Regions from separate parts of the Serratia sp. Ae19-1 genome, predicted to be linked through region 3. Evidence: riboswitches for the same ligand, from Rfam matches in the RefSeq annotation. Region 3 holds a riboswitch; each other region holds the start of a gene.
The links. Region 3 has a riboswitch for thiamine pyrophosphate ahead of thiB (thiamine ABC transporter substrate binding subunit). Riboswitches for the same ligand answer to the same signal wherever they lie in the genome.
Positions count from the first base shown of each region.

Region 1: linked by a shared signal. The riboswitch ahead of thiM (hydroxyethylthiazole kinase) and the one ahead of thiB (thiamine ABC transporter substrate binding subunit) in region 3 are both predicted to bind thiamine pyrophosphate.
Region 2: linked by a shared signal. The riboswitch ahead of thiC (phosphomethylpyrimidine synthase ThiC) and the one ahead of thiB (thiamine ABC transporter substrate binding subunit) in region 3 are both predicted to bind thiamine pyrophosphate.
Region 4: linked by a shared signal. The riboswitch ahead of tenA (thiaminase II) and the one ahead of thiB (thiamine ABC transporter substrate binding subunit) in region 3 are both predicted to bind thiamine pyrophosphate.

Region 1 covers NZ_JBCHWD010000007.1:89,971-95,226, forward strand. The annotation lists gene AAIE04_RS19400 (inhibitor of vertebrate lysozyme family protein) at 1-158, opposite strand, end outside; gene thiD (bifunctional hydroxymethylpyrimidine kinase/phosphomethylpyrimidine kinase) at 243-1,043, opposite strand; gene thiM (hydroxyethylthiazole kinase) at 1,043-1,834, opposite strand; TPP riboswitch at 1,870-1,966, opposite strand; gene AAIE04_RS19415 (AraC family transcriptional regulator) at 2,301-3,140, shown strand; gene AAIE04_RS19420 (AzlD domain-containing protein) at 3,147-3,467, opposite strand; gene AAIE04_RS19425 (AzlC family ABC transporter permease) at 3,464-4,174, opposite strand; gene eno (phosphopyruvate hydratase) at 4,241-5,256, opposite strand, start outside.
Region 2 covers NZ_JBCHWD010000002.1:293,224-298,479, forward strand. The annotation lists gene hemE (uroporphyrinogen decarboxylase) at 1-353, opposite strand, end outside; gene nudC (NAD(+) diphosphatase) at 392-1,159, opposite strand; gene AAIE04_RS06745 (Rsd/AlgQ family anti-sigma factor) at 1,261-1,764, shown strand; TPP riboswitch at 1,804-1,928, shown strand; gene thiC (phosphomethylpyrimidine synthase ThiC) at 2,043-3,986, shown strand; gene thiE (thiamine phosphate synthase) at 3,979-4,629, shown strand; gene AAIE04_RS06760 (HesA/MoeB/ThiF family protein) at 4,622-5,256, shown strand, end outside.
Region 3 covers NZ_JBCHWD010000005.1:234,272-239,527, reverse strand. The annotation lists gene thiP (thiamine/thiamine pyrophosphate ABC transporter permease ThiP) at 1-667, opposite strand, end outside; gene thiB (thiamine ABC transporter substrate binding subunit) at 643-1,629, opposite strand; TPP riboswitch at 1,687-1,805, opposite strand; gene sgrR (HTH-type transcriptional regulator SgrR) at 1,843-3,504, opposite strand; gene sgrT (glucose uptake inhibitor SgrT) at 3,592-3,768, shown strand; gene AAIE04_RS16315 (sugar efflux transporter) at 3,922-5,118, shown strand.
Region 4 covers NZ_JBCHWD010000003.1:343,054-348,309, forward strand. The annotation lists gene AAIE04_RS11815 (GlxA family transcriptional regulator) at 1-784, opposite strand, end outside; gene AAIE04_RS11820 (Rossmann-fold NAD(P)-binding domain-containing protein) at 911-1,645, opposite strand; gene AAIE04_RS11825 (LLM class flavin-dependent oxidoreductase) at 1,659-2,681, opposite strand; TPP riboswitch at 2,831-2,933, shown strand; gene tenA (thiaminase II) at 2,996-3,679, shown strand; gene AAIE04_RS11835 (ABC transporter ATP-binding protein) at 3,676-4,416, shown strand; gene AAIE04_RS11840 (ABC transporter permease) at 4,413-5,180, shown strand; gene AAIE04_RS11845 (ABC transporter substrate-binding protein) at 5,216-5,256, shown strand, end outside.

The DNA.
Region 1 (5,256 bases), on a different contig from region 3:
ATCCGCGCCTGGCCTTTCACCATATTTTGCCAGCTGGCCTGATACCCCGGCTGCTGAATCAAATCCGATGTGGTGACGATCTGCTGGGCCAAGCTGCCCGCGCTGAAGCTAAGCAGTACGCCGAAGAGGGCGCAACGCAGCGTCTGGTGTCCCGTCATAGTCCTTCTCCCTAGGTTAAATCAGGTTTCGCCCGTAAAACCGGGCCTGAACTAGTCAGACCACGGTTGCGGCAAAAAGTTGACTCACCACCAGGCGTGGAAATGATGCACCGGCCCGATGCCGTGCCCCACTTCCAGCGTATCCGCCTGTTGCAGCGCTTTTTGCAGGTAGTCCTTGGCGGCGGCTACCGTCGCCGCCCAGTCGGCATGGCGCGGGCGCAGCGCCGCCAGCGCGGCCGAGAGCGTGCAACCGGTGCCGTGGGTGTGGCGGGTGGCGACCCGCGGCGCGGTAAAGCGCTGCTCGCCTTCTGCGGTAAACAGCCAGTCCGGGCTCTCGCTTTCGCTCAGGTGGCCACCCTTCATCAACACCGCCTGGCAGCCCATCGCCAGCAGCGCCCGCCCCTGTTCGCGCATCTGCGCTTCATCTTCCGCCGGCGCGCACGCCAGCAGCGCCGCCGCTTCCGGCAGATTCGGCGTAATGATCGACACCAGTGGCAACAGCTCGCTGCGAATCGAGGCCACCGCCTCTGGCGCCAGCAACGGATCGCCGCTTTTCGCCAGCATCACGGTATCCAGCACCACGAACTCCGGCCGATAATGGCGCAGGCGTTCGGCCACCGCCTGCACGATGTCGGCGTTGGCCAGCATGCCGATCTTGACGCTGTCGATGCGCACGTCGCTGAACACCGAGTCCAGCTGCGCGGCGACGAACGCCGGATCGATGTAATACACCGACTGCACGCCGCGGGTATTCTGCGCCACCAGCGCGGTGATCACCGAAGTGCCGTAGGCGCCAAGCGCCGAGAAAGCTTTCAGATCGGCCTGAATACCGGCGCCGCCGCTGGGATCGGTGCCGGCGATGGTCAGCGCGTTGATACGTTTCATCACAGATCCTCCCCGCGCAGTTGATACAACGCGTCGAGGAACGCCGGCGTAAAGCTGCCCGGCCCGGCGGCCTGTTTGGCCACGAGGCCGCCGCAATGGGACATCACCCGGCAGGCGGTCGCCACGTTGTCCAGGCGATCGCCCGGCAGCGCGCAAAACGCCGCCACCACCGCCGACAGCGCGCAGCCGGTGCCCACCACCCGCGTCATCAGCGGGGAGCCGCCTTCGATCGCCCAGTCGCGCTGGCCGTCGGTGACGTAATCCACCACGCCGGTGACCGCCACCACCGCGCCGCTGCGCCGCGCCAGCTCACGCGCGGCGGGCAGTGCCGCCAGCGAATCGTCACCGCTGTCCACGCCGCGGCCGCTGGCCAGCAACCCGCTGAGCGCCATGATTTCCGAGGCATTGCCGCGTATCGCCGCCGGTTGCTCGTCCAGCAGCTGTTTAGCGAAGGCGGTGCGGTAGGAGAGCGCGCCGACCGCCACCGGATCCAGCGTCCAGGGCTTGCCGGCCTGATTGGCGGCGGCCACCGCCGCCCGCATCGATTCGGCGCGCAGCGCGTTGAGGGTGCCGACGTTGATCAGCAGGCCGTCGGCCAACGCGCTGAACTGCGCCGCTTCTTGCGGCTCCACCACCATCGCCGGGGAGGCACCGAGCGCCAGCAACACGTTGGCGGTCAGCGATTGCACCACTTCGTTGGTCAGGCAGTGGATCAGCGGAGGCCGCTGTTGGAATTGGGTCAGACAGGCCGCGGCGCGAGCGCCGGGTAGTGCATCAGGTCGAGCGATCATATTCCTCCCAACCGGCGTTCAAGAAGGCGGCGCCGGTTGGGCTGCCGTGACTTCCCTACGCTGGCATTATCCAGATCAGGTAATACGGGTATTTCTCAGCCTTCACCAGGAAGGGCACCCCGAGTCATGAAAATCAATAGGTTGTGATCAACGCTGCGTTAATCCCTGAGCGGGATCATGCCAGCGGCGGCGCGGACAAACAAGCGAATAAATTGGCCGTGCGCTGGCGGAGCAGACGCTGGGCAGAATGTGGCAGAAGCGGCCCGCCGTCGGCCTGCGGCCCGAAAACATCAAATTTACTGATAATAAAAAAACTAACCGATGCCGTCATTGAGGCGGGAAAACACGCTCACTCCTTATCAAACCGGAGCGAAAACGTGACCTGATGCAAGCGACGCAAGCACGGGCTAGACACAACTCATCAATTCTCATTACTATAGCCACACATTTTATGAGTCATGATGCTATGCCAGAAATCACTGAATCCATCTTCGTCAATTCAGATCTGCTTAATGAACATTTTGACCCCGACGCCATCGATACGCCCATCGTGTCGATCTACGCCACTTTCTCAGATGAGAAAGAACATTCGTTACGTTCAAGAATGCATTCGCATGCCAAAGGCCAGCTGGTCTACGTCAAATCGGGCGCCGCTATCGTCATGCTGGAAGCGCGCATTTGCTCCGTGTTGCCGCATCAGTTGCTTTGGATCCCCGGCGGCGTTGCCCACAATGTGATCCTGCGCGACAACGTCGATTTTCGCGCCGTCTATCTCGACCAACAGCGCTTCGCGCCGCTGTCGAAAAACGTCGAGGTCTTTACCCTCACTCCGCTGCTGGAAGAGGTTATCGAAACCATGTGCCGTTCCCCTTTCCACACCGACTGGATGGCGGGAACCGAGTTCCATCTGCAATCTCTGCTCATCGACAAAATCCGCGTCGCCGCCCATTCCCCCGCCTGGCCGGCCTTGCCGAACGATGCCCGGGTGCGCAATTACCTGCAGTGTTACCATTTGAAAGGTGAAATGGTGCCGCGATTGAATGAGCTGGCGTCCCATTGCGGCGCTTCCGAGCGCACCATCCATCGTCTGTTCGTTCAGGGAACCGGCATGTGTTATCAGCAGTGGCGCCAGCAGGTGCGTTTGAAACTGGCCCTGGAGTTGCTGACCACCGATAAACCGATCACCGAGATCGCTCACTATCTCGAGTTCTCCACCACCAGCGCCTTCATCTCCTTTTTCAAACACCACCGGGACGTGACGCCGAAAAAATACCGCGACCAATTGCACAAGCCCAACACGCGCTGAGCGTTGTCAGCCAAGCCCGCGAATCAGCCAAAACGCCGCCATCCCGAGCAACAGCATCAAGGTGGCGTTGCGCGTTTTCCACATCACCAGCGTCGCCACGATCGCCGCGCACAGTTTCGGCGCGCCTTCGGCCGACAGCGCCGAGGGTGAAGCGATCAGGGCCGGCACGATCAGAGACACGATGGCCGTGGCCGGGATCAGTTTCAACCATTCGCCCACCCGCTCGGGAAACGGCACACGATCGTTGAGCCACAAAAAGGAATAACGCAGTAAAAACGTGCCCAGCGTGCTGATGGCCAGCACCCATAGAATCGTCGTCTCGCTCATGACGGCTCCTCGCTGCGTTGAGGCCCTCTGCCCTTGTGATACAAACCGCCGGCCAAGACGCCCGCGGCCATCGAAAACAAGAACCCCAGGTTATAGGGCCATCCGCAGGTAAAGGCGGAAACCAGCCCGGCAACCGCGGCCGCCACCACGATGGGGGCGTTTTTCAACATTGGCACCAGGAGCGAGATAAAGCACAGGGTGATGGCGAACTCCAGATGCCAGGCGGCGGGAATTAACGGACCGGCGAGGATCCCCGCCGCCGTCCCCGTTTGCCACACCAGCCACATCGGCAGCGCCGTGCCGAAGTAATACAGCGTTTTTTCTTTCGCGCTCAGCGGCTGGGCCTGGCAGCGCAAAAACGTCAGCGCGTAAGTCTGGTCGATCAATACCTGCGCCGCCGCCAGCTTGGTCAGCGGGCTGAACTGGAGCCTGAGCTGAGACAGCCCGGCGCTGTAGATGGCATAGCGAAAATTGATCGCAATGTGCGTGACGATCACCACCAACGGTGCGGCGCCGGCCGTCATCAGCGTGGCAGCGGCAATTTGCGAAGCCCCGGACATTAACAACAACGACGACAGTTGAGCCACCCAGGGCGTCATTCCCGCCTGAATGGCGCTGACGCCGGTCAGGACGGCGAAGGGCAGCAAACCCAGCAACAGAGGCATGGCGTCTTTACTGCCCTGAACAAAGAAAGGCATCGGCTTCATGGTAGGCTTCTCGTGGATCCCCCTTGCCCACGGCAACGGGGCAAGGGGTAAAAAGCGCGGGCGGGTTCAGACGGCCTGCGCATCGGCGATCGCATCCTGCAACCGCAGCAGCTGATTGTATTTGCCCATCGCCTCGGTGCGCGCCAGCGAACCGAACTTCACCTTGGTGGCGTTCAGCGCCACCGCCAAATCGGCAATGCTGGTGTCTTCGGTTTCACCGGATCGCCGTGAGAACACGACGCCGTATCCGGCTGCCTTGGCTGACGCCACCAGGCTCATGGTTTCGCTCAGCGTGCCGACCTGATTCGGTTTCACCAAAATGGAGTTGGCCATCTTCAGGGCGATGCCCTGTTCAAAACGCGCCAGATTAGTCGTGAACAGATCGTCGCCCACCAGCTCGATTTGGCCACCCAGCCGCCGCGTCAGCGCAATCCAGCCCTCGAAGTCGTCCTCCCCCAGCGGATCTTCCATCAGCACGATCGGATAGCGCTCGCAGAGCGACGCCAGGTAATCAATAAAGGCCGTGGTCGTCAGCGTCCGCCCTTCCGCCGCCAGGTGATAGCGGCCATCTTTAAAGAACATCTCGGCCGCGATGTCCATGCTCAAGCCGACGTCCACGCCCGGCTCATAGCCCGCTTTGCCGATGGCTTCCAGCAACAGCGCCAGCCCCTGCTCATTGGAGCTCAGCGGCGGCAGAAATCCCCCCGTGCCGGAAACGCCGGTGCCGATCCCGCGCGCCATCAGCAGGGCTTTCAGCGCCATATGCACGTTTTTACCCACCTGCAGCGCCGCTTCAAGATGCGCCGCGTTCAGCGCGATCACCTGATAATCCTGAAAATCGCAGTTGCCGTCGCCATGCATGCCGCCGGACAACATCGAGAAAATGGGCTGCGGCATGGATTTCGCCTGCCCGCGGCTGACGTAATCGCACAGCGACTGATTGCTGTGCACTGCCGCCGCATTCGCCACCGCCAGCGACACGCCGAGGATCGCATTGGCCCCCAGCCGGCTTTTGTTGGCGGTGCCGTCCAACGCTATCAGCATGCGGTCTATCTCGTCTTGCGCATAGGGCGACATGCCGC
Region 2 (5,256 bases), on a different contig from region 3:
TCCGGATCGAACACCGGCAGTTTGTCGACGTCGGCACGACAGGTGACGGGTGAGCTGAAACGCGGACCTTCGCCGGCTTCAAAGTACAGGCCAAGCCCCATGGCGTCAGGAATGGTGAGAATGTCGGAGAACAGGATGGCGGCGTCCAGCGCATAGCGGCGCAGCGGCTGCAGCGTGACCTCACAGGCCAGCTCCGCGTTCTTGCACAGCGACATGAAATCACCGGCCTGGGCGCGGGTTGCCTTGTACTCCGGTAAATAACGACCGGCCTGGCGCATCATCCATACGGGGGTCACATCCACCGGCTGACGCAACAGCGCGCGCAGGTAACGATCGTTCTTCAACTCAGTCATTTATGGGGCTCCCTTAATAATCTGCCGGCCATTGTACATTATTCTGCCCGGCACAGCGCCACGGTGTCCTCAATCAAGCGGCGTGCCACGGTGCCGGGCGGCGGCAACAGCGGCAATTGGTCGTAACGATACCAGCCGGCGTTGAGCAACTCTTTGGGATCGTGACGGATTTCGCCCTGATGGTAATCGGCCATAAAGGCCATCATCAGCGAGTGCGGGAACGGCCAGGGTTGCGAAGTGACATAGCGCAGGTTTTTGATTTCAATGTTGCTCTCTTCCATCACTTCACGCGCCACCGCCTGTTCCAGCGTTTCGCCCACTTCGACGAAGCCGGCCAGCACCGTGTGAATGCCGCCGCGATGGCGCACGTGCTGCGCCAGCAGGATCTGATCCTCGCGCCGAATGGCGACGATCACGCAGGGCGCGATCTGCGGGTAGTAGCGCTCCTTGCAATGGCCGCACAGGCAGGCGCTTTCGGTGCGGCTGAGGTGCATCTCATGGCCGCAGTAGCCGCAATAGCGATGGGAGCGGTAGAAATCCGCCAGCTGCACGCCGCGCCCGGCTAGCTGGAACAAGCCGCGATCCTGATCCAACAGCTGACGCACCGAGCCCATCTCCCGCGGCATAGCCTGGCGCACCAGCCAAACCGGCGCGCCCTCCCATTCACCGATGGTGCGCGCCATGTGGCCCTGCAGCCCGAGGGCGGCGGCCGTTCCCGACGGCAATTCACCGTTCGGTAACCAAAGTTTGCTTTCATGGCTGACGATCCACCAGCCGTTTTCATTGCCCGTTAATGCAAGTTCCATATCGTTGTTGCACAACCTCAGCTTCACTGGCACTCTACGAATCGGCTTTGTTACATTTTAATAACTTACCGGTTACTTTTATTACTTACACGGAGTCAAACATGCTCAACCGTTTGGAAAGGCTGACTCAGCGCGTTGGCGGTAGTAATGAATTAGTTGATCAATGGCTTCAGGCCCGCAAGCAGTTGCTGGTCGCCTACTGCACACTGGTAGGCCTCAAACCGAATAAAGAAAAGCATACGCCGCTGAATGAAAAAGCGCTGGAGAACTTTTGCCACAACCTGGTGGATTACCTCTCCGCAGGGCATTTTCATATCTATGACAGAATTATCAAACAAGTGGAAGGCGCGGCCAGTCCGAAAATGTCGCTGGCGGTGAACATCTATCCCAAGCTATGGGCCAATACCGAACAGATCATGGCGTTCCACGATCGCTATACCGAAGTGGATATCGATCAGGAGGTTTGTCTGGAGTTCCATCAGGCCCTGTCGGATATCGGCGAAACGCTGGCGGCGCGCTTTGCGCTGGAAGATAAGCTGATCCTGCTGGAGGCGGAAGCCGCGCAGCAACCGCTGCCGGACCAGGCGCTGGATCCGGCGCGTTAAAATTTTATAGTTTTTTTTCTTATCCCTCCTATACTGGGGTGCATCTTGTCGGAGTGCCTAGCGCCTGATTTGTTCATCGAATCAGCCAGGCTGAGACCGTTAATTCGGGATCCGCGGAACCTGATCGGGTTAATACCCGCGAAGGGAACAAGAGTAATCTATCGCCACAGGCACGGCCCTCTTTTTGCGGGCGCCCTGCCTTATCGGCCACCATCATTACTCCCTCCGAACTCCAGACAAGCAACTTTCCCAACCCAACACACTGGTAGGAACTTGCTATGTCTAACGTTAATCCACCGCGCGCCCGCAAAGCGCAACGCGAAGCCGCCCAGCAGTTTATCGACACGCTGCAAGGTATGGCTTTCCCTAACTCACGCCGCATCTACCTGCAGGGCTCGCGCAGCGATATCCAGGTGCCGATGCGTGAAATTCAGCTCAGCCCGACCCTGGTCGGCGGCAGCAAAGATAATCCGCAGTATGAACAGAACGAGGCGATCCCGGTGTATGACACCGCCGGCCCGTACGGCGATCCGCAAGCCGAGCTCGACGTGCACGCCGGCCTGGCCAAGCTGCGCGCCGGCTGGATCGACGCGCGCGGCGATACCGCCACCCTGAGCGGCGCCAGCTCCGGCTTCACCCAACAGCGGCTGGCGGACGAAGGCCTCGATCACCTGCGTTTCGAACACCTGCCGCTGCCGCGCAAAGCGTTGCCGGGCAAGTGCGTCACCCAATTGCACTACGCCCGTGCCGGCATCGTCACCCCGGAGATGGAATTCATCGCCATCCGCGAAAACATGGGGCGCGAGCGCATTCGCGGCGAGGTGCTGCGCCACCAGCATCCGGGCCAGAGCTGGGGCGCCAACCTGCCGGACAACATCACGCCGGAGTTCGTGCGTCAGGAAGTGGCCGCCGGCCGCGCTATCATTCCCGCCAATATCAACCACCCGGAGGCGGAGCCGATGATCATCGGCCGCAATTTCCTGGTGAAGGTGAACGCCAATATCGGCAACTCGGCGGTCACGTCGTCGATAGAAGAAGAAGTGGAGAAACTGGTGTGGTCCACCCGCTGGGGCGCAGACACCGTGATGGATCTCTCCACCGGCCGCTATATTCACGAAACCCGCGAATGGATCCTGCGCAACAGCCCGGTGCCCATCGGTACGGTGCCTATTTATCAGGCGCTGGAGAAGGTCAACGGCGTGGCGGAGAACCTCACCTGGGAGATGTTCCGCGATACGCTGCTGGAACAGGCTGAACAAGGGGTCGACTACTTCACCATCCACGCCGGCGTGCTGCTGCGCTACGTGCCGATGACCGCCAAACGCCTGACCGGCATCGTGTCGCGCGGCGGCTCGATCATGGCCAAATGGTGCCTGTCGCACCATCAGGAAAACTTCCTCTATCAGCACTTCCGTGAAATCTGCGAGATCTGCGCCGCCTACGATGTCTCGCTGTCGCTCGGCGACGGCCTGCGCCCCGGATCGATTCAGGACGCCAACGACGAAGCCCAGTTCGCCGAACTGCATACGCTGGGCGAGCTGACCAAAATCGCCTGGGAATACGACGTGCAGGTGATGATTGAAGGCCCGGGCCACGTGCCGATGCAGATGATCCGCCGCAACATGACCGAAGAGCTGGAACACTGCCACGAAGCGCCGTTCTACACCCTCGGTCCGCTGACCACCGACATCGCCCCGGGCTATGACCATTTCACCTCCGGCATCGGCGCGGCGATGATCGGCTGGTTCGGCTGCGCCATGCTGTGTTACGTCACGCCGAAAGAACACCTCGGCCTGCCGAACAAAGAGGACGTCAAACAGGGCCTGATCACCTACAAGATCGCCGCTCACGCCGCCGATCTGGCCAAAGGCCATCCGGGCGCGCAGATCCGCGATAACGCCATGTCCAAGGCGCGCTTCGAATTCCGTTGGGAAGATCAGTTCAATCTGGCGCTCGATCCGGCCACCGCGCGCGCCTATCACGACGAAACCCTGCCGCAGGAGTCCGGCAAGATCGCCCACTTCTGCTCAATGTGCGGGCCGAAATTCTGCTCGATGAAAATTTCGCAGGAGGTGCGCGACTACGCCGCTGCCCAAGAGGCCGCCAAGCCGATCGAGGTGCAGCTGACCGGCATGGAAAAAATGTCCGCCGAGTTCCGCGCCCGCGGCAGCGACCTGTATCACAGCGCCACCTCGCTGCAAGAGGAGACCAGCAATGACTGATATCACTACCCCCTTCCCGGCAACGCCTCACAAACTGGGGCTCTACCCGGTGGTCGACAGCGTAGAGTGGATCGCTCGCCTGCTGGAGGCCGGCGTCACCACGATCCAACTGCGCATCAAGGATCTGCCTGACGAGCAGGTTGAACAGGATATCGCCGCCGCCATCGCGCTGGGCCGGCGTTATCAGGCGCGGCTGTTCATCAACGATTACTGGCGGCTGGCGGTCAAACACGGCGCCTACGGTGTGCATCTGGGCCAGGAAGATCTCGATACCACCGATCTGGCGGCCATCCATCGCGCCGGGCTGCGGCTGGGGGTCTCCACCCATGACGACGCCGAGCTGGCGCGCGCGCTGGCGGTGAAACCTTCCTACATCGCGCTGGGGCACATCTTCCCCACTCAGACCAAAGACATGCCTTCGGCACCGCAGGGGCTGGCGGAGTTGAAACGTCACATCGCCGATTTGGCGGATTACCCGACGGTGGCGATCGGCGGGATCAGCATCGATCGCGTTCCGGCGGTGCTGGCGTGCGGCGTCGGCAGCGTGGCGGTGGTCAGCGCCATCACCCAGGCGCCGGACTGGCGCGCGGCGACGGCCGAGCTGCTGCGGCTGATCGAGGGCGAGGATCCGAACGATGCTTAACGATCGGGAGTTTTTGCGCTACAGCCGCCAGCTGCTGCTGGAGGACGTCGGTCCGGAAGGCCAGGAGAAACTCAAGCGCGCCACGGTGTTAATCGTCGGCCTCGGGGGGCTCGGCTCCCCGGCTTCACTGTATCTGGCCGCCGCCGGCGTCGGCACGCTGCTGCTGGCCGACGACGACCAGCTGCACGTCACCAATCTGCAGCGGCAAATCCTTTACCGCAGCGACGATACCGCCACCGGCAAGGCGGCGTTGGCGCAGCGCCATCTGCAGGCGCTGAACCCTTTGGTGGAGCTCATCCCGCTGGCGCAGCGGCTGCAGGGGCAAGCGCTGCGCGACGCGGTCGCCCGCGCCGATCTGGTGCTGGACTGCTGCGACAATATGGCGACCCGTCATGAGGTCAATGCCGCCTGCATCGCCGCCGCCAAGCCGCTGATCAGCGGCAGCGCCGTCGGTTTCAGCGGCCAGCTGCTGGTGCTCGAGCCGCCCTACGCGCACGGCTGCTATGCCTGCCTGTACCCGGAGCAGGAAGAGCCGCAGCGCAACTGCCGCACCGCCGGGGTGCTCGGCCCGGTAGTGGGCGTGATCGGCACCCTGCAAGCGCTGGAGGCCATCAAGATGTTGGCCGG
Region 3 (5,256 bases):
CCTGCGGCCCGCCGCCCAGCGACAGCACGGTGGCGAAGCTGGCGAAGCACAACATGAAGATCAGCGCGCCGCTCGGCAGGATTTGGCGGCGCAGCGCCGGCCATTCGACGAAGCGGAACTGCTGCCAGCCGCTCATGCCCAGTTGGGCGGCCAATTGGCGCTGTTCCACCGGAATATTCTCCAGCGCCTGCAGCAACAGGCGGGTCGCCAGCGGCAGGTTAAAGAACAGGTGCGCCAGCAGAATGCCCTGCAGGCCGTAAGGCGAGAAGCCATACTCCACGCCCAGCCAACCGCACAGCGTCGCCAGCCAGCCCTGGCGCCCATAGACGCTGAGCAGGCCGAACACCGCCACCAACACCGGCAGTACCAGCGTCATGGCGCACAGCCGCAGCAGCAGTTGCCGGCCAGGGAAACGGCGGCGATAGAGCGCGCGCGCCAGCGGGATGGCGGGCAGCACCGAGATCAGCGCCGATAGCAGCGCCTGCCAGAAGGTGAAACGCACCACGTGCCACAGATAGCTGTCCTGCGACAGGCTGCGCCAGTCGCTGTCCGGCGCGTGACGCCACAGCGAACCCATCGCCAGCGCGGCGACCAGCAGGATCACGCCGGCGGCCAGCAGCCCCGGCCAGAGCCAGCGGGGGATCAGCGGCTGACGGCGGTTTGCCATGCCCGGATCCAGCCGCCGCGTTGTGTGGCCACCTCTTCGGCGCTGTACTGCAGCGCGGTATGCGGTACGTTCATCTGTTCAAAGCCGACGGGCAGCGGAGTGTTGATCACCGGGTACATCCAGTTGCCGGTCGGGATGGTGTTCTGGAATGCCGGCGTCACCATGAACTGCATGAAACGTTCCGCCAGTTCGGGCTGTTTGGCGGCCTTCAGCTTGCCGGCCACTTCCACCTGCAGGTAGTGGCCTTCGCTGAACATGGCGGCGGCGTAGAGGTCTTTTTTCTCTGCGATCAGGTGATAGGCGGGAGAGGTGGTGTAGCTGAGCACCAGATCGCCTTCGCCTTTCAGGAACAGGCCGTAGGCTTCACTCCAGCCTTTGGTGACGGTGACGGTCTTCTTCGCCAACTGCTGCCAGGCGGCCGGCGCCTTGTCGCCATACACTTTCTGCATCCACAGCAGCAGGCCGAGGCCCGGCGTGCTGGTGCGCGGATCTTCGTAGATCACTTTCCAGTTGCGATCGCTGCTGACCAGCTCCTGCAGGCTTTTTGGCGGGTTCTTCAGTTTTTCTTTGTTGTAGACGAAGGCGAAGTACCCGTAGTCGTAAGGCACGAAGGTCGCGTCCTGCCAGCCGCCCGGCACCGTCAGTTTGGCGCTGTCGACGCCGCTCGGCGCGAACAGGCCGGTTTGCTGCGCCGCCTGCAGCAGGTTGTTGTCCAACCCCAGCACCACGTCGGCGGCGCTGTTCTTGCCTTCCATGCGCAGGCGGTTCAGCAGCGAAACGCCGTCCTCCAGCGCGACGAACTTCAGTTCACAGTCGCACTCGGCCTCGAAGGCTTTCTTCACCGCCGGGCCAGGGCCCCAGTCGGCGGCGAAGGAATCGTAGGTGTAAACCGTCAGCGTTGGCTTGGCGAACACCGGCGCGGCGCACAGCAGCAATAAGCAGGGCAGATATTTTTTGACCACGTTGCACTCCTGAGAAATAAGGGGGCAAGGGCATCTGAGGGGGCGAGGCGGCGTCGCCGGTTCGCTGGGCTCAAATCCCTCCGCCGGTATTGACCGGATCAGGTTCGACGGGTGTGCTCTCAGCGGAAAATCGGGCGTGTGATACGCAGTGAATTTCCGCACCCCGTTGAGACGGCGCTATTGTAAAGATTAACCGGCCTTGACGAAAGGCGCTTATGCCTCCGGCGGGGCAAACCAGGCGGACTTGAAGTCGAACCAGCCGAGGGTGTTCATCCGCACGCCGCGCATGCTGCGCTGGCCGTGCAGCTGCAGCCAGTGGTGGAACAGCGGATGCAGTTGATGATCGCTGACCAGACGTTGGCAAAACTCCGCCAGCGGCAGGCGGTTGGCTCGCCACAGCGCGGCGTCCTGCGCCAGATCCTCGTTCATGCAGTGCTGCATCAGCGGCAGTTCATACAGTGTGGCGAACAGCGAAAACTCCAGCGGCAGATAGAAGTTGGCGCTGCCGAGCCACAGATCGCTGCGCGCGTCCCCCTGGTGCCAGGTGGCGTAGTCCACGCTTTGCACGATCAGGCGGATGCCGTGCTGCGCCAGCAGCGGCTCGATCGCCTGACGGATGGCGTGAAACTCCGAATGCTCATTGAAGTGGGTCATCGTCAGTTCGGTCAGACCCGGCGGCTTGGGCTGCTGCGCCAGCGCGCGGTTGTGGTGCCAGCGCGGCAGCAGGCCGTACGCCGGCGACCAGTAGCGCTGATAGAGCGGCCCGGCGTGGCTCAGCAGCGAAATGGGATTGATCAATTCGCACAGCCAGCTGCGAATGGCGGGATCGGCCGCCAATGGGGAGCGCCGATCGAACAGCAGGAAATAACAGCCCTCTTCCAGCCGGCTTTCCAGTTCATTGTTGGCGGTTTCATCGCCCTGCAGCTGTACGCCTGAGTGCACCAGCTCTTCGGAGAATTCCGGCAGCACCCAGATATTCACCTCATCGATCAGCGCCCGGTAGCCGAAATAGTCGTCGAAGGCGTGGATCTTCATCTGGCTGGGGAGATTGCGCACCACGCGGTATGGGCCGGTGCCGATCGGATGGCGGGCGAAGTCCGGCAGCTCGCGCCATTCGCGCGGCAGGATCATGGCGTGTACGCTGCCTAATAGCCAGGGCAGCCAGTGATCGGCGCTGCGCAGATGCACGTCGACAACGAACGGCGTCGGCGAGGTGACGCTTTCAATATGCGAGAACAGCGGTTGCGAGGTCAGACGCGAAAGCGAACTGATGACGTCCGCCATCTCCAGCTCGCGGCCGTGATGAAAATGGATCGCCGGGCGCAGGTAAAACCGCCAGTGCAGCGGCGTCAGCATTTGCCAATGGTGGGACAGGTCGGACTCCAGTTCCCCGTTTTCCTCATTTATGCGCGTCAGGCCGTTGAAGATCTGGCGCGCCAAATGGGTCTCCGAACGCCGCAGCGCCGAGCCGGGCAGCAGGTTGTACAGCTGCCGGTAGTAGAGCACCCGCAGGATGTGTTTCCCCTGGCGGAAGCTGCGCCCCAGCTGCGACAGCAGCATCTGGCGTACCACGTCTTTGTCGCCTACCAGTTGCACCAACTGATCGATGCGATCCTGTTCCAGCAGCTCCTCGGCCCGCTGTTGCTGCAGCGCCAGGCCGGTGTAATGGAAGGTGAGCCGCGAACGCTTGCCGCGCCCCGATTCCGCCTGCCAGGTGAGCCAACCCTCCCGTTGCATGGCACTCAGCAGGGAGCGCACATGCCGCCGCGAGCAGCTGAGCGCCTCCGCCAGCGCCTGCAGCGTGGTGTCGGTGGTTTCACCGTGGCAGCGCTGCCACAGACGGATGAACTGCTGCTGCAATCTGGACGTGGACATAAAAGAGGAACACTCCCGCCTCAAGTCGTCAATTTTTCTTTCCCTATATTACGCCGATAATTTTCATCAATGAAAGGGGAGGGCGTAATGATGAAAGCTTTCTTATCCAAACAGTTCTATCAGCGCTATTTCCGCGCGGTGCGCCGTCAGCATGCCGACTGGCTGAGCGTGGTGCCCGAACAGGCGCGGCTGGCGATGCTGGCGCACCTGACGCAATGGGACATCAAAGAGATGACCGACAAGCAGTACCGCGAGCACCTGTAGGGGCTGCGGCGACAAGTTTCTGAGTAATGGTGCTGTTTCACCAGCCAGTGGGGCGACCCACTGGTTTTTTTATGCGTGGTCAGGGCGATGCGCTTGCATTTTTCTCGCCGTGGCCTAAGGTTTCACTTTCGTTTTGAGGTCAGGGAAGACGATATGCAACGCCTGAGCCGGCTGACACTGCGCATCAACCCCATCTTTGCCGCATTCCTGCTGATCGCTTTTCTTTCCGGCATCGCCGGCGCGTTGCTGACGCCGACGCTCAGCCTGTTTCTGACCACCGAGGTGAAAGTGCGGCCGTTGTGGGTCGGGCTGTTTTATACCGCCAATGCGGTAGCCGGCATCCTGGTCAGCTTCCTGCTGGCCAAGCGCTCCGACACCCGCGGCGATCGACGCCGATTGATCCTGCTGTGCTGCCTGATGGCGGTCGGCAACTGTCTGTTGTTCGCTTTCAATCGCGATTATCTGACGCTGATCACCGCCGGGGTGTTGCTGTCGGCGATCGCCAACACCGGCATGCCGCAGATTTTCGCGTTGGCGCGTGAATACGCCGACAGCGAGGCGCGTGAAGTGGCGATGTTCAGTTCGGTCATGCGTGCCCAGCTTTCGCTGGCGTGGGTGATTGGCCCGCCGCTGTCGTTTGCGTTGGCGCTGAATTATGGGTTCACCGTGATGTTTCTGATCGCCGCCGCCACCTTCGTGATTTGCGCGCTGCTGGTGTGGTTCACGTTGCCATCGGTGCCGCGCGCGGCGGAGCGCAATGAGCTGCATGGCGGTGCCTCTGCGCCGATCGCGCCCGCCGGCGCCTGGCGCAATCGCGACGTGCGGCTGCTGTTCATCGCTTCGATGCTGATGTGGACCTGCAACACCCTGTACATCATCGACATGCCGCTGTATATCACCGCCGATCTCGGGCTGCCGGAAGGGCTGGCCGGCGTGTTGATGGGCACCGCCGCCGGGTTGGAAATCCCGGCGATGCTGCTGGCCGGTTACTACGTCAAGCGCTTCGGCAAACGCAATATGATGCTGTTGGCGGTGACGGCGGGCGTGCTGTTCTACCTTGGGCTGACGATGTTGGCGACCAAGCCGGCGCTGCTCGCTCTGCAGCTGCTCAACGCGGTGTTTATCGGCATTGTCGCCGGTATCGGCATGCTCTATTTTCAAGATTTGATGCCGGGCCGACCGGGCGTCGCCACCACGCTGTTCACCAACAGCATCTCCACCGGGGTGATCCTGGCCGGGGTGCTGCAGGGCGCACTGGTGGAGAACCTCGGTCACTACTCGGTGTACTGGCTGGCGGCGCTGCTGGCGCTGGCGGCGCTCTGGATGAGCGCCAAAGTGCGTGAAGTGTGAGGTCAAACGGCGGCATTCTTGATGCAAGTCATTGAGAATGCTAAACCGGACGCCCAAGCTGAAGGCATATGGAGCGCGATTGTTGCGTCCACGCCCGTCTCGCTATTGAGACGCCGCCTCGTTGTTTAGAACAGTGGG
Region 4 (5,256 bases), on a different contig from region 3:
CGGGAGAAATGCCCGTCTCGCGGGTGAACACCCGGGTAAAGTTGCGCGGGCTCATCGCCACGCGCTCGGCCAACCGATCGACGCTGAGATCGTCGGCGAGATTCTCCAGGATCCAGGACTGCAGGTCGCGGATCGGGCCCGGCGATTTGGCCTGGTTGAGCGGGTAGCGGCTGAACTGCGCCTGCCCGCCGGGGCGGCGTAGAAACATCACCAGGTCCTGTGCCACTTCGCGGGCCTGTACGAAGCCGTAGTCGTCCTCCACCAACGCCAGCGTCAGATCGAAGCCGGAACTGACGCCGCCGGAGGTCCAAATCGGCCCGTCCTGCACGTAGATCGGGCCGTTTTCGACCTGCACCTGCGGGAAGCGCGCCTGCAGCGTTTCCGCCAGCCGCCAGTGGGTGGTCGCCCGTCGTCCGTCCAGCAAGCCGGCCTCGGCCAGCAGCAGAGCCCCGCCGCAGACCGAGGCGATACGGCGCGCCTGCGGGGCCGCGCGGCGCAGCCAATCCGCCACCAGGGCGCCCTCTTCTTCGGTCGCCCCTTTGCCGGCGACGATGACGGTATCGCGCGGCAGGGCCGGATCGAGATCCGCCAGGCGATGATCGGCCAGCAGGCTCAGACCGGACAGGCCGTGTACCACCCGATGGGATTGCGTGGTGGCGACCGCGATCTGATACAGCGGCGCCTCGGCAGGGCTCAGGCGATTGGCCTGCATCAGAATATCGGCGATGCCCGCCGCTTCGAACAGCATGCCCCCTTCGGGGACGATAATCAGAAATGTGTGCATGGCGATAATATAAATAACAATCAAAACAGGCCAGGCAACCACTGTATAAGAAAAGCCCCGTCGGTTCACCCTGCGGGCATAAAAAAGCCCGCCGATAACCACCGACGGGCCAGGAGAACGCGGCCATCAGGCCTGAGGCAAACTCACCTCGCTCACGCGCGCCAACTGCGCCAGCAGCGCCGTTTGAAACGCCTCGTCGTGCACCGCCGCATGAGGATCCAACCGCTGCTGATGGTGCCAATAACCGCCGGAAACCAGGGCCTGCGGCTCATCACTGCTCACCAGCCACGCCTGCGTCACGTGTCCCAGCGCCAGATCGTCGGGCGCGTCCGCGCCGCCCATTTTGGTCGGCACCCAGCCGGGATCGACTGCGCTGCTGATGACGCCGGGCCACAGGCGCGCCACGGCGGCGGCCAGCGCGGTGACGAACAGCTTGCTGTCCGAATAGGAGCCGGCTGCGCCGCCAAGCCAATCCACGCCGTTCAGTTCCGCTACGCCGTCAAAGTGCATGCTGCTGCTCAGGTAGACGATGCGATCGGGGCGTTCGATCAGGGCCGTCAGCAGATAGGGCGCTATCACGTTCACCGGCATCACCTGCGGCCCGGTGAACATGCCGGCGTTGTGGATCACCGCATTCGGGCGGCCGAGGCGATTCACCTGCTCGGCGACCTGCCGGATTTGCTGCACCTCGGACAGGTCGCCAATCACCGCCTGCGCGCCCCGATCCAGCAGATCGCGCACTGCCTCCAGACGGCCGGGGGCGCGCGCATGCAGGATAACCTGATGCCCTTCGTCCAACAGCGTTTGCGCGGCGGCGCGGCCCAGCCCGTCCACCGAGCCGGTAATGAAAATACGTGACATGCCAGTCCTCCGTTTAGCGCCAGCCGAGCGCCGGCGCGACATGGGTTAAAATCGATTCGATAACGTGGGCGTTGTAATCCACGCCCAGCTGGTTAGGCACGGTCAGCAGCAGCGTATCCGCTTCGGCGATGGCCTCGTCCTGCGCCAGCTGCTCGATCAGCGCGTCCGGCTCGGCGGCATAGCTGCGGCCGAAGATCGCCCGGGTCTGCGCGTCGATATACCCTAGCTGATCGCCCTCTTTGCCGCCGCCGCCGAAGTAATTGCGATCCCGCTGATCCACCAGCGCAAAGATGCTGCGGCTCACGGAAACCCGCGGCTCGCGCGCATGGCCGGCCTCTTGCCAGGCGGCGCGATAGGCGCGGATCTGCTTGGCCTGCTGGATATGGAAGGGTTCGCCGGTCTCGTCGTTCTTGAGCGTCGAGCTTTGCAGGTTCATACCCAGCTTCGCCGCCCAGACGGCGGTCGCGTTCGAACCGGCACCCCACCAGATGCGATCGCGCAGCCCGGCGGAAAACGGCTCCGGCCGCAGCAGCCCGGGCGGATTGGGGAACATCGGCTGCGGATTGGGTTCAGCGAACCCTTCGCCGCGCAGCGCTTCCAGAAAGACTTCGGTATGGCGGCGGGCCATGTCCGCGTCGGTTTCCCCCTCGGCCGGGGCATAGCCGAAATAGCGCCAGCCGTCGATCACCTGCTCCGGCGAGCCGCGGCTGATGCCGAGCTGCAAACGCCCGCCGGCGATCAGATCCGCCGCGCCGGCGTCCTCCACCATATACAGCGGGTTTTCATAGCGCATGTCGATCACGCCGGTGCCGATCTCGATGCGTTGGGTTTTGGCGCCGATGGCGGCCAGCAACGGGAATGGCGATCCCAGCTGGCGCGCGAAGTGGTGCACACGAAAATAGGCGCCGTCCGCCCCCAGATCTTCGGCGGCGACCGCCAGATCGATAGACTGCAGCAGCGCATCCGCCGCTGAACGGGTGCCGGACTGAGCGGAAGGCGACCAGTGGCCAAACGAGAGAAAACCAATCTTTTTCATCGGGAATCGTCCTCAAAGGCAAAACATAGGCCTACAGTGACAAAAACCGCGCGCTCTGCGCCAGCAAAATCGCCCCCGATCGCACTAAACGAACCGATTGCCGCGCCGCCGCCCGACGATTGTAATCAAAAAACAAATGTCGTATAACAAGCAGCTCCGAGGGGTGTCCTGTTACGGGCTGAGATGGCGTAAGCCGAACCCTTTGAACCTGATCTGGGTCATGCCAGCGAAGGGACGGTTAGGCAACAACGCAATCACCCGTTGCCTGTTCATACCTCAGCGTGCCCGGATCTCCACTGACTCAAGGAGGTCCCATGTCCATCACCACCCTGTTCGAAAGCGGTCTTTACGGCCGGCTGCGGCAACAAGCCGGCAGCCACTGGCAGGACTACGTCGATCACCCGTTTCTGCAGCAGCTGGCCGCCGGTACCTTGCCCGAACGCGCTTTTCGTCGCTACCTGACCCAGGACTATCTGTTCCTGCTGCACTTCGCCCGCGCCTACGCGCTGCTGGTCAGCAAGCTGCGCACCCTGCCGGAGATGCGCGCCGCCACCGCCTCGCTCAACGGCATCGTCGCCGAACTGCCGCTGCACGTGGCCTACTGCGCCGAATGGGGCTTGAACGAGGCGCAGATCGCCGCCCAGCCGGAAGCGGCGGAGACCATGAACTACACCCGCTACGTGCTGGATATCGGCCATGCCGGCGACGCCCTCGATCTGCTGGCCGGCCTGCTGCCCTGCGTGGCCGGCTATGCCGAAATCGGCCTGCGGCTGCTGCACGATCCCGCCACCAAAATGGAGGGTAATCCTTACGCCTCCTGGATCCGCAACTACGGAGACGAGGGCTATCTGGCCGGCGTGCGCGCCGCCATCGAACTGCTGGAGACCGTCGGCCATCAGCGCGGGGCGCAGAGCCGCCTCACCGAGCTGGCGCAGATTTTCACCACCGCCACCCAGCTGGAATCGGCATTTTGGCAAATGGGGCTGAACGCCTCATGACCTCCCCGCTTCTCCCGCCCGGCATCCAGGTGCGGGATCTCAGCCTGCGTTTCGGTCAGCAAATCGTCTTCGACCGGCTGAGCTTCGACATCGCCGGCGGCAGCTTCGTCGCTCTGCTCGGCGCCAGCGGCGCCGGCAAAACCAGTTTGCTGAAGATCATCGCCGGGCTGGCGCAGGCCAGCTCAGGCACGGTGAGCGGCAGCGACGGCCTGCCGATCGCCGGGCGCATCGCCTACATGGGGCAGAAAGACCTGCTCTACCCCTGGCTGACTATCGAGGAGAACGTCGCCCTCGGCTCGCGGCTGCGCGGCGAAGCGCCGGATCGGGCGTGGGCGGCGCACCTGCTTGAACGCGTGGGCCTGGCCGCGCATGGCCGCAGCCTGCCCGCCGCGCTGTCCGGCGGCATGCGCCAGCGCGCCGCCATCGCCCGCACGCTCTACGAACGCCAGCCGATCGTACTGATGGACGAGCCCTTTTCCGCGCTGGACGCCATTACCCGCGCCGAAATCCAGAGCCTGGCCGCCGAGCTGCTGGCGCAAAACACCGTGCTGCTGATCACCCACGATCCGATGGAGGCCTGCCGTCTGAGCCACCGCCTGCTGGTGCTGTCACCCTGGCCGCTCGGTCTCGACGATAGCCACTGCATCAAAGGGCAGCCGCCGCGCGCGCCGGATGACGCCGACCTGCTGAAAAGCCAGGCCGAGTTGCTGCAGCAGATGGTGAGGGCGGCGCAATGAATATCGCCAAAGAACGCGGGCTTACCCGCCTGCGGCGCGGGCTGACGGTGTTCGCCGGCCTGCTGCTGCTGTGGTGGCTGGCAGGGCAAAGCGGCATCCCGGCCTTTCTGCTGCCCACGCCGGGCGCGGTGGCGCAGGCGCTGTGGGACGGGCGCGGCTACCTCGCCTGGCACACGCTGGTCACCGCTTCGGAGATCGTCAGCGGGCTGGTTCTGGGCGTGTTGCTCGGTGCGGCGCTGGCGCTGTGCATGATCTTCTCGCCGCGCCTGCAGCGTTGGCTGATGCCGCTGGTGCTCACCAGCCAGGCGATACCGGTGTTCGCCCTGGCCCCGCTGCTGGTGCTGTGGTTCGGCTTCGGCATGAGCGCCAAGGTGGCGATGGCGGTGCTGGTGATCTTCTTCCCGGTGGTGTCGGCCTTCTTCGACGGGCTGCGCCGAGTCAACAACGACTATCTCGATCTGGCACGCACGATGCGCGCTTCGCGCTGGGCGCAACTGCGGCACGTGCGGCTGATGGCGGCGCTGCCGGCCTTCGGCTCCGGCCTGCGCATGGCCGCTGCGGTCGCGCCGATCGGCGCCATCATCGGCGAATGGGTCGGCTCGGCCGAAGGGCTGGGCTACGTGATGCTGAACGCCAACGCGCGCATGCAGACCGACGTCTGCTTCGCCGCGCTGTTTATTCTAGTGCTGATGACCGTGTTGCTGTGGGCCGCGGTGGATGCGCTGCTGCGGCGCCTGATCGCCTGGGCGCCGGAAAACGACTGATGATTGCAACCATAACCAGGGATAAAGGAACAACCATGATTAAACATACCCTCTGCGGGCTGTTGCTCGGCGCCGC